3 regions of the Vreelandella sp. DA03-1M genome follow, and region 2 is predicted to be linked to each of the others. Evidence: riboswitches for the same ligand, from Rfam matches in the RefSeq annotation. Region 2 holds a riboswitch; each other region holds the start of a gene.

Region 1 (3,277 bases), 2.0 Mb from region 2:
GCGGATGTGACCGCGGATATGACCATTTACCGCGAAGAGATTTTTGGGCCTGTACTGTGTGTGGTCAGTGTTGAAACACTCGATGAAGCGATCGAATTTATCAACGCCAACCCCAACGGCAATGGCACCTCTATCTTTACTAACTCTGGTTGGATTGCTCGCCGTTTTGAAACCGATATTGATGTGGGGCAGATTGGTATTAACGTGCCCATCCCCGTACCGGTTGCCTACTTCAGTTTCACCGGCTCGCGGGCTTCAAAACTGGGGGATTTAGGGCCTAATGGTAAGCAGGCGATTGCCTTCTGGACGCAAACCAAAACCGTGACAGCGCGTTGGTTTGAGCCAGAGAATGTTTCCAGTGGCATTAATAGTACGATTTCGCTTGGCTAAATGAAGCGCTATTCAATGCCTGAGGCTGGCCCCGCATTAAGCGGGGTCAATTGATAGCAGGTGAGGCTAAAGCCAAGCCGATGAACCGACATATCGTGATTTAAAAGTTATCAAACAACGGCATGCTTTCTTCCAGCAATCATTTTCCCAGCCATGAATGGCTCTCAAGGTCATTTGGCCCCGCGTCATTGGGCGGGCCAGTAACATATGCAGCATGACCCGAATATGTAGTTGGCGCTCATCCGTACCATTTTCAAACGCTTGGTAGGGGGCAGGAAACAGTTCGTTTAGACGACCGGAGATGTGTTCTTTTGTTTCGTTATGGCTAAGTCGTTTTAATGAGATGGTTAAACTGAACAATAAAGAGGTGATTATGTCTGCTCCATTAAGCCGTTTTAATGTACCAGAAACGTTAGATGATCTGCCCGACGATATTCGCCATACTATTTTGGCCGTCCAGGAAAAGGCAGGGTTTGTGCCTAATGTATTTTTAATGTTGGCCCATCGTCCTGCTGAGTTTCGTGCTTTCTTTGCCTACCATGATGCGCTAATGGAGCGTGAATCTGACTCGCTCACTAAAGCCGAGAAAGAGATGATTGTGGTCGCTACCAGTGCGCGCAATCGCTGCTTGTATTGCGTGGTGGCGCATGGGGCACTGGTGCGCATCTACAGCAAAGACCCGCTGCTTGCGGATCAGGTCGCCATCAACCATCGCGTGGCACCGATTAGTGAGCGCCACCGAGTCATGCTCGACTTTGCCATGCATTGTGCCATTGATGTCGGTGAAATGACCGATAAGTGGCGCACGCGCCTGCGGCAAGAAGGTTTTAGCCAAGAGGACTGCTGGGATATAGGCGCCATCGCGGCGTTTTTTGGTTTGTCGAATCGACTGGTCACCCTGGCGGGTACGCCGCCCAATGAGGAGTTCTATCTGATGGGGCGGGTGCCTCGCGCGGAGGCTGCCAACACACCTTAAATTTTACTAAGACGCGAAACTTTACTAAGACGCGTTTTTGGTTGACGATACTGTCTTCATTCACTGTCGCCAGGGGAGCCCTGCTTGCAAGGGCTGAGAATGCGCGCTGCGCAGACCCTGGAACCTGATCCGGTTCGTACCGGCGGAGGAAGTGCGACATGCTATACCTGACGTCAGCCGTGCTTGGCGCGGCGCTGTGCTGCTTTGCTTTTTTAGGCCTACGGGCTCGCTGGGTAGATGGACCCGTTGATGACTATGTCACGGCTCGTAACTCACAAACAGCTTCAACCCTGGGTCTCTCCTTTCTTGCCTCTGGCATGGGGGCGTGGATACTCTTTGCCCCGCCCGAAATTGGCGCTTTTGTTGGCCCCCTCGCATTAGCAGGTTATGCGCTAGGGTCGGCACTGCCGTTTATTGTATTAGGACTCTATGGCCCAAAAATTCGCCGTGCATTGCCGGAAGGGCGCAGCATCGCAGAGTTTGCAGAAGCGTGCTATGGCCCAGGCGTGCGGCGCTGGGTAACGTTGGTGTCGGTTGGCTATATGGCTTGCTTTCTGGCAGCGGAGCTCACCGCCATTGGGTCAATCACCGCGCTATTGTCAGATGTGCCGCCCGCGCTGGTGATTATTGGCGTTGCCCTCACCACTCTGGTGTATACGGCGGTTGGCGGGTTGCGTGCCAGCCTTGCCACGGACCGATGGCAGGCATGGCTGTTGCTAGCGCTTTTGTTGGCGGTAGGTAGCGTTACGTTATGGCGCCTACCCACAATGCCTAGCGAGGCAACGCTGCCTTCAATCCCCGTTGCCAGCGCGCTAAGCGTTGCGTTAACGCTGGTCATCGCCGTCACCGCAGCGAACCTCTTCCATCAGGGGTATTGGCAGCGCGTTTGGGCGGCAAAGGACGATCAAAGCCTGGGCCGTGGCGCTTGGCTAGGCGGCGGTATGACCGTCTTAGTCGTGATGCTCATTGGTGGTTTGGGCATGCTGGCGTCAATGAGTGGGGTTCCCCTTGGCGAGCCGCCGATGCCGTTTTTCGCGCTGCTAACGGAGGCCCCAGCTTGGCTGACACTCCCCGCTTTAGTGCTGGCAGTCACTTTGGTAGCCTCCAGTGTTGATACGTTACAAAATGGTATCGCTTCCCTGGTGGTGTCGCGCAGCGAACAGCGGGGTGTTTCCATCGCCGCTGCCCGCTGGGTCACGATTGCATTGATGATACCGGTGGTAGTGATTGCTTTGCAGGGGTTGTCGGTACTGCGGCTGTTCCTGATTGCTGACTTACTGTGTGCCGCCATTGTGGTGCCTGTGCTGCTAGGTCTGTGGCAACGAATGACCCCTTTTGCGGCTATTGCGGGAGGCATTGCAGGGTTGCTGGGTGCCATTATTCCAGGGTGGTTCAGTCAGGGCAGCCTCATCGCGGGAGTGGTAGCTGCCAGTTTTCCGGGCAGTATTCCTACGTTGGGGCCGTTTGTCGGCGCGCTAGTCGCCTCAACGCTGGTGAGTGTGTTGCTCGCGAGTATGAGTAAAAACCATAGGCAGTAAGCAGGAAAGTGCTGGTCGCGATATGCTGGTAGAACTACACCTACCTAAAGGGGTGACATTACAATGAGCTACCCCATAGCACTTAATGAAGAGGCGCGGTTAGCCGCTCTTTATGAGCTTGAACTATTAGATACCCCGGATGAACCAGCGTTTGACCGCGTCACCAGGCTGGTTACCCAGTTACTGAATGTGCCTATCTCAACGATCACGTTGATTGATGCCGAGCGTCAGTGGATTAAGTCGCGCGTGGGCGTGGAAACCCGCGAGACAACGCGAGATGTGGCTTTTTGCGCTTATACAGTGATGGCCTCAGAGCCGTTAATTGTTGAAGATGCACGCAAGGACCCTCGCTTTGCGCAAAATCCTTATGTGG
Region 2 (3,277 bases):
ATTATCATTTATAAAGTTGACACCTAATGGATACCCAGCAGCTTCGAGTATCGCAATTTTTTCGACTACATCTTTATTCTTCAGCTTATGGCCATTCGTACTTGCATCAGTTAAAAGCAAATTTCCCACATTACCAATGATTTCAGGGTTTACTCCTTGTTTGGCTTTTGACTCAGGGATTAGGTGTTCAACTGTCAGGTTTCCATGATGAATATCTAAACCACTCAACTGGTTACCTAAAAGCTTACAAAGTGAGTACTTAATGATGCTTTTATACTTAGTTCTATTTGATAGATAGTTCAACTCTAAAAACTTGACCTCAAACTCACTATATGACGGAAGCTTTTCTTTTAGCTTTCTTGTTATACTTGATAAAACTTTTTGCACAGAATCATTGTCGTGAGCTTTTGACAAATCAATAGAATGTTGTGAGTACATCGTCGCTATACTCCCTGAAGATCTTTGCTGAGTAATGGCATTAAAAACAAAGTGAAAATGCTCAATTCTCTTCAGAGTTGTTTTAAGCTGCTTAAGTGATACTTTTCCATTTGAATAGGCTACGAGCAAGGACAATACAAAAGACGATTGCTGCTTAACTTTAAAACCATTTAAGGCAGTCAATGATTGCTGGACTTCATATTGTTCTTTTCCCCAACCAGAGCTCTCTGGGCTAAGCATCTTCGAGTAACTTACAGCATGCTCACTCAAGTCTTTTAGCAAAACCCTTGCGTTACCCAAGTCCTTATTTATATAACGTTTAATGAGAGAAAACAGTTTTTTATCTGTCGTATACTCATGCTTAGAAATCCAGTAGTGCAATAAGAATGTATCAATAACACTACTATCAGAAATATCATCAAAGCGTTTTACTAAGCGATTCCATGCTTCTTTCGGGCTATCAAGTGTTGAATGAGTATTTTTAATAGTTTTCAACACTAAATTTTTCACAAGATCAGAGGTTTTTAAGTCTCGACCGCGAGCATTAAGTGTTTCAAAAATCAAATAAGCATCATCCTCGTTATCTAATTGGATAAAAACCAACTTAAGCGATAAAAACTTATCTCTTAGCTCTTTTAACTTAAGAACAGGATCAGTATGTGCAAAAAACTCAATCTGAGAGCCAGCCGTTTGATGCAAGGGTATAAGTTGCCCTAGCTTTTGCGTTAAAAGCTCATAGGCAAACTTTAAATTTGATTCTTCCACACCAACTTCACAATCTATCTTGATATCAGAGCTTGATTCATCAAATGACTGAATATGGTTCTGTAAATATGGAAATGAAGTTTCTGCGTTAAGTACAAACTCATTCACATAGTCATTATTGGGGGTTTCAATAAACTTATGAACACCCTTTGCAAGATTTTCTTCGCCTAACTTTAAAAATGCATCTCTAATTACTGATAAAACTATTGTTATAGTTGTTAGTCGCTGCTGTCCATCAACAATACCAAAGTATGGCTTACTTGCCTGATAAACAACCATTGACCCAATAAAGTAACTATCACTCTTATCGCCAATAATATCAGACCAAAAATTATCCACTTCATCTTTACCCCATGAATAGGGGCGTTGGAATCTAGGTATTTTGAAATAACCAGAAGAAAAAACTTCTTGAACTTCTTTATCGCTTGCTTCTATCTTCATTAAAATAGCTCTTATAAAAAATAATTTTCACCTATTAATACACTCAAGCGAATATAGGCAGCTAGAGATGCATGCTAAATATACTTAGCCACACAGCTTCAATAAACGCGACGGCACATTAACTGGGGGTTTGCAGCCACCAATTTGACTCTACCCATAGACTCCCTTTATAGCAAAGCCAATTTTGGCCGCTTAACCAAAAGTCGCAGCTTGCACGATTTTTTATCTCCAATCATGCCCCCTTGCATCTCCCCCATCCGCAGCCTAGACTCCGCTAACGAACAGCTTGACGGGGTGCCGGTGAAATCCGGCTGAGATGGCGCAGGGCTAGCATTTTTGCTGCCGAGCGCTGGTCCCGCTGAACCTGATCCGGCTAATGCGCTGCTGCTCACATGAGTTGCGGCGCGGGTACCGGCGTAGGGATCAAGCGATGGCCGCGGCGCTCCTTTACGCCACCTTTCCGTGCCATTTCCTCGATCTTTTTCGCCTGCCCTCCGGATCATTACTACCGGAGGCATCATGGGCTACCGCTTTACCGATCTCACCACCGCCTGCCAGCAAGATTGGCGCGCCTATATTGAGCACGATTTTGTGCGTCAGTTGGGCAATGCCACGCTGCCTGAGGCGTCGTTTCGCCACTACCTGAAACAGGATTACCTGTTTTTGATCCACTTCGCCCGCGCCTACGCGCTGGCCGCCTATAAAAGCCCCACCCTGGCGGATCTGCGCCAAGCCCATGAAGGCTTGAAAGCCATTGTGGACGTGGAGCTGGGCCTGCATGTGGGCTTTTGTCAGGAGTGGGGGATTTCCGAGCAAGAACTGGCGGAGCTTCCCGAAGCCAGAGCGACGCTGGCCTACACCCGCTATGTATTAGATACCGGCAACCGTGGCGACCTGCTCGATTTGCATGTGGCATTAGCCCCTTGCCTAGTGGGCTATGGCGAAATCGCCAATTGGCTAAACGCCCAGCCTTCCACGCTGCGCGGTAAACAAAACCCCTTTGATGCCTGGATTGCCATGTACGAAGGCGAGGAGTTTCAGGCTGCCATGCAGGCGGAGCTTGAATGGCTCAACGCCCGCCTTGCCGATGTGACCCCCGCCCGCTTTAAAGAGCTTGCCAAGATATTCCGCGATGCCACCCGCCTGGAAATCGACTTCTGGCAGATGGGCCTAGAGCTGATAGACGAAGACCTCTCTCATTAATTACTAACAACTAAAAGGAACCAATCCATGAGCAAAACGAGCCATTTTCTAGCCGAAACCGCCCAGGTCGATGCCGCCGCCATTGCGCCGCTGCCCGCTTCGCGCAAGGTGTACGTGGAAGGCTCGCGGCCAGATATTCGCGTACCGTTTCGGGAAATCACCCTCTCGCCCACCAAAACCAGCAGCATTGACGAAGAGAACCCGCCGCTGCTGGTGTACGACACCTCCGGCCCCTATACCGACCCCGATGCTCTGATTGATCTACGTCAGGGCCTGCCCGCCCTGCGCCGCGCTTGGATTGAAGAGCGCAACGACACCGAATTCCTATCAGGCCCCACGTCTGATTACGGTAACCGTCGCGCCAACGACCCGACGCTTGCCCAGCTGCGCTTTGATTTAACCCGCACACCACGCCGGGCTAAAGCAGGCA
Region 3 (3,277 bases), 1.0 Mb from region 2:
GCCTACAAGATGCTGCACACCTACAAGCAGGAGCGCACCAGCCTGGAACGGTGGTCGGCGGGCACCTCCATCACTTACCCCACGCTGCTGGGCGGCCTGGAGTTTTTGATTCTTGAAGGCAGCCTAAGCGATAGCGAGCATAGCTACACGGCGGGCACCTGGTGTCGCTACCCCAGCGGCGCAGCCCCTGCACTCACCGCCGGTGAAAATGGCGTGATGATGTACCTCAAACGCGGTCATCTGCCGCCCGCATAGCTTAGTGCTTAGCTTCGTGATAAGCCCAGAAACGGCAGCAGCGTAAGAGCCGCAATAAGCCCCACGGCTAACAGCACCAGCACCACCTGCAGCGGGTGAGCGGCCAAGCGATGCCACAATGTTTCCGCGTCGCCCCGCTCAACCGCTGCTTGATGCTCACGCTGGACGCGGTCAAGGCGCTCCGCCTGATAGGCGTCTAGCGCGGCGATAGCCGCATCATGCTGATGTGGATTACGTAGCCAGATAGCATCGACCCCCAGGCGGAAAAAGCCCGCCTGGGTTTCATAGGTATCAAAGCCATGGTCGGCCAACAGGTCACGCACTTCCATGGCCTCTTCGTCGGTAACGTGGCGCAGCCGGAACAGTAGTTCAGCCATTGGCGTGCCTCATGCGTCGCTTTTACCCGCCATCAGGTCTGCCTGAATTACTTCGATCCAGTAGCCATCCGGGTCCTTAACGAAGATAACATCCTTCATTTTGCCCTGATCAGCGCGTTTTACGAAGGTGACGTCGTGCTCGTCAAACCATGCCTGTGCCGCTGCCAAATCCGGCACGTTAAAGCAGATGTGCCCAAAGCCCTGGGGCTCGGCATTGCCATCGTGATAGGCGAAATCTTCCTGGTTTTCAGTCCCCCAGTTGTGGGTCAATTCCAACAGCCCCTTCTGGCTAAACGTCCATACGGTACGCGCGTCAGTCTCTTCCGGCACGCTGTCGCTCGGCTCCACGTTGGCTAAAAAGTAGAGCGAGAACTGCATCTCCTCGAAATCCAGCCGCCGCAGTACCTGCATGCCAAACACTTTTGAGTAGAACGCCAGCGCCCGCTCGGGGTCTTTGACCCGCAGCATGGTGTGGTTTAAACGGAATCCTTGGGTTTGAGGCGGTGTATCGACGACACCAGGATGCTGCTCACCTTGAAAACTCATCACGCTCTCCTGTCGCTAATACTGTTCATTGACTCTATTGAGCCTCACATACCGCTTACCATGGGGGCTTTATTGCCAGAATGCTAGCCCTTACAAGCACGTAGGCAGTGTCGTATCGGGGCACCGGTAAGCGCACTAGCAATCCTAAACAAAAACCCTACACTTATTATCCATAAGATTTACAAAAGAAGTTCCCGCCACATGATCGATGCCCCTGATTGAGGGCGTCCTTCAGGAGGTTTTTATGACTGCGATTGATATGACGCTGGGTGATCACTTAACCCTCAAGCAACTTTCCAATGCGCTTCACAACGGCTTTTCGCCCATTGTTGAAGTGGAGTCGATGGATGGGATTTACAGAGTGCGCTTTCATCACGCTAACGGCGTGTCTGACCTCAGTGATAACAAAGGGCACGTCAGTACTTTTCTCGGCACGGGTGAAATCCGCGATACCTTAGGCCAACTTGGCTTGACCCACGGCGTGCTGACCTTCGCTGACCAGTGCGGTGACGAAATGATTGGGATAGAGGGGAAAGCCATAACGCCTGACGAGATGCTCACCTACGGCACGCGTATTTCGTTTCGTTAGATTGCCATCGTCTGTATCCAGGGGTTTACAGGGCTACTCCAGGCAAGGATAGTAAGCGCTCGACAGGGGCGCCCTCCGTTACGGTTGGGCTGAGACGCACCCTTTGAACCTGAACCGGATAACACCGGCGTAGGGAGTCATGGTACCGCTTACCACCTCCCCGCCGGGAGGATGCTATGACCCTACCTCCGCTTGGCGATTACCTTGCAACGCTGCGCGCAGTGACACCGTTAGTCCATTGCATGACCAATTATGTCGCCATGAACAGCACGGCCAACCTGTTGCTAGCCACGGGCGCGTCACCCGCAATGCTGCATGCTCCAGAGGAAGTGGCAGAGTTCACCGCTATTTCTGCCGGGCTGTCGATCAACATTGGTACCATCTCTGCCCACTGGGCGGACGCGATGTTGACCGCAGCGGCCACCGCCAGCCAGCACTCGATTCCCTGGGTATTAGATCCTGTCGCCGTTGGCGCGACCCGCTATCGTCAATCGCTGTGCACACGGTTACTCGCGTTAAAGCCTAGTGTGATTCGTGGCAATGCCTCTGAAATTCTGGCGCTCAATGGGTTAGCCAACCAAGGCCGCGGTGTGGACTCGACAGCTGCCGCCGGCCAAGCCATCGACGCAGCGATAGCGCTGGCGCAACAACATAGCTGCATTGTCGCGATGACCGGTGAAAGCGACTGGGTGACGAATGGCACACGGCATTACCATATTCACGGTGGCCACCCTTTAATGCCCAAGGTTACAACGCTAGGCTGCGGCCTTAGCGCGCTGGTCACCGCCTTTGTAGCGGCCAACCGTGAAGCCCCGCTGGAAGCCACTGCCGCTGCGCTAGGCTGCTTTGCCGTCGCTGGCGAGCGGGCGGGCAGTACTGCTCAGGGCCCAGGCAGTTTCCAAGTCGCTCTGCTGGATGCGCTTTATCAACTGACCCCTGACGATCTCACTGCTCATACCCAGTTGGAGTCACTCCATGCCGTTTAATCTATCGCTTTATTTGGTGACCGACACTGCGCTTTGCGACGATTATGGCCTAGAGCAGACGGTTGAAGCAGCGGTAAGAGGTGGTGTGACCATCGTGCAGCTACGCGATAAGCATGCCAGCGATGAACAGATGGTTACTCAGGCCAAGCGGCTAAAAGCACTGCTGGCAGGCACCGGGGTGCCGCTCATCATTAACGACCGTTTACAGGTAGCGCTAGAGAGTCAGGCAGATGGCCTGCATGTCGGTCAGAGCGATGCCGCTGTTCAGGAAGCACGCCGAGCGCTAGGTGAACAGGCGATTATTGGCCTGTCGATCAATACCCTCGCTCAGCTCCAAGCGGCGCCCATGGCGTTAATTGATTACGTTGGCATTGGGCCCGTGTTTGCAACAGTGAGCAAACAGGACCACGCCCAGCCTATCGGCTTTGGCGGCTTGGCTTCGCTGGTCAAAGCGTGCCCACTGCCCAGCGTGGCGATTGGTGGGTTGAAAGCTGAGCATGCCATTAGTGTGCAGCGGGCGGGAG

The links. Region 2 has a riboswitch for thiamine pyrophosphate ahead of tenA (thiaminase II). Riboswitches for the same ligand answer to the same signal wherever they lie in the genome.
Region 1: linked by a shared signal. The riboswitch ahead of ACXUPB_RS15055 (SLC5/6 family protein) and the one ahead of tenA (thiaminase II) in region 2 are both predicted to bind thiamine pyrophosphate.
Region 3: linked by a shared signal. The riboswitch ahead of thiM (hydroxyethylthiazole kinase) and the one ahead of tenA (thiaminase II) in region 2 are both predicted to bind thiamine pyrophosphate.

What each region holds. Positions count from the first base shown of each region.
Region 1 covers NZ_CM146798.1:3,192,576-3,195,852, reverse strand. The annotation lists gene ACXUPB_RS15070 (CoA-acylating methylmalonate-semialdehyde dehydrogenase) at 1-390, shown strand, start outside; partial or broken gene ACXUPB_RS15065 (hypothetical protein) at 532-735, opposite strand; gene ACXUPB_RS15060 (peroxidase-related enzyme) at 764-1,366, shown strand; TPP riboswitch at 1,428-1,535, shown strand; gene ACXUPB_RS15055 (SLC5/6 family protein) at 1,525-2,904, shown strand; gene ACXUPB_RS15050 (sensor domain-containing diguanylate cyclase) at 2,968-3,277, shown strand, end outside.
Region 2 covers NZ_CM146798.1:1,170,072-1,173,348, reverse strand. The annotation lists gene ACXUPB_RS05400 (DUF262 domain-containing protein) at 1-1,644, opposite strand, end outside; TPP riboswitch at 1,925-2,084, shown strand; gene tenA (thiaminase II) at 2,164-2,847, shown strand; gene thiC (phosphomethylpyrimidine synthase ThiC) at 2,875-3,277, shown strand, end outside.
Region 3 covers NZ_CM146798.1:168,717-171,993, reverse strand. The annotation lists gene ACXUPB_RS00835 (cupin domain-containing protein) at 1-255, shown strand, start outside; gene ACXUPB_RS00830 (DUF6164 family protein) at 264-632, opposite strand; gene gloA (lactoylglutathione lyase) at 642-1,178, opposite strand; gene ACXUPB_RS00820 (hypothetical protein) at 1,423-1,767, shown strand; TPP riboswitch at 1,822-1,920, shown strand; gene thiM (hydroxyethylthiazole kinase) at 1,944-2,753, shown strand; gene thiE (thiamine phosphate synthase) at 2,743-3,277, shown strand, end outside.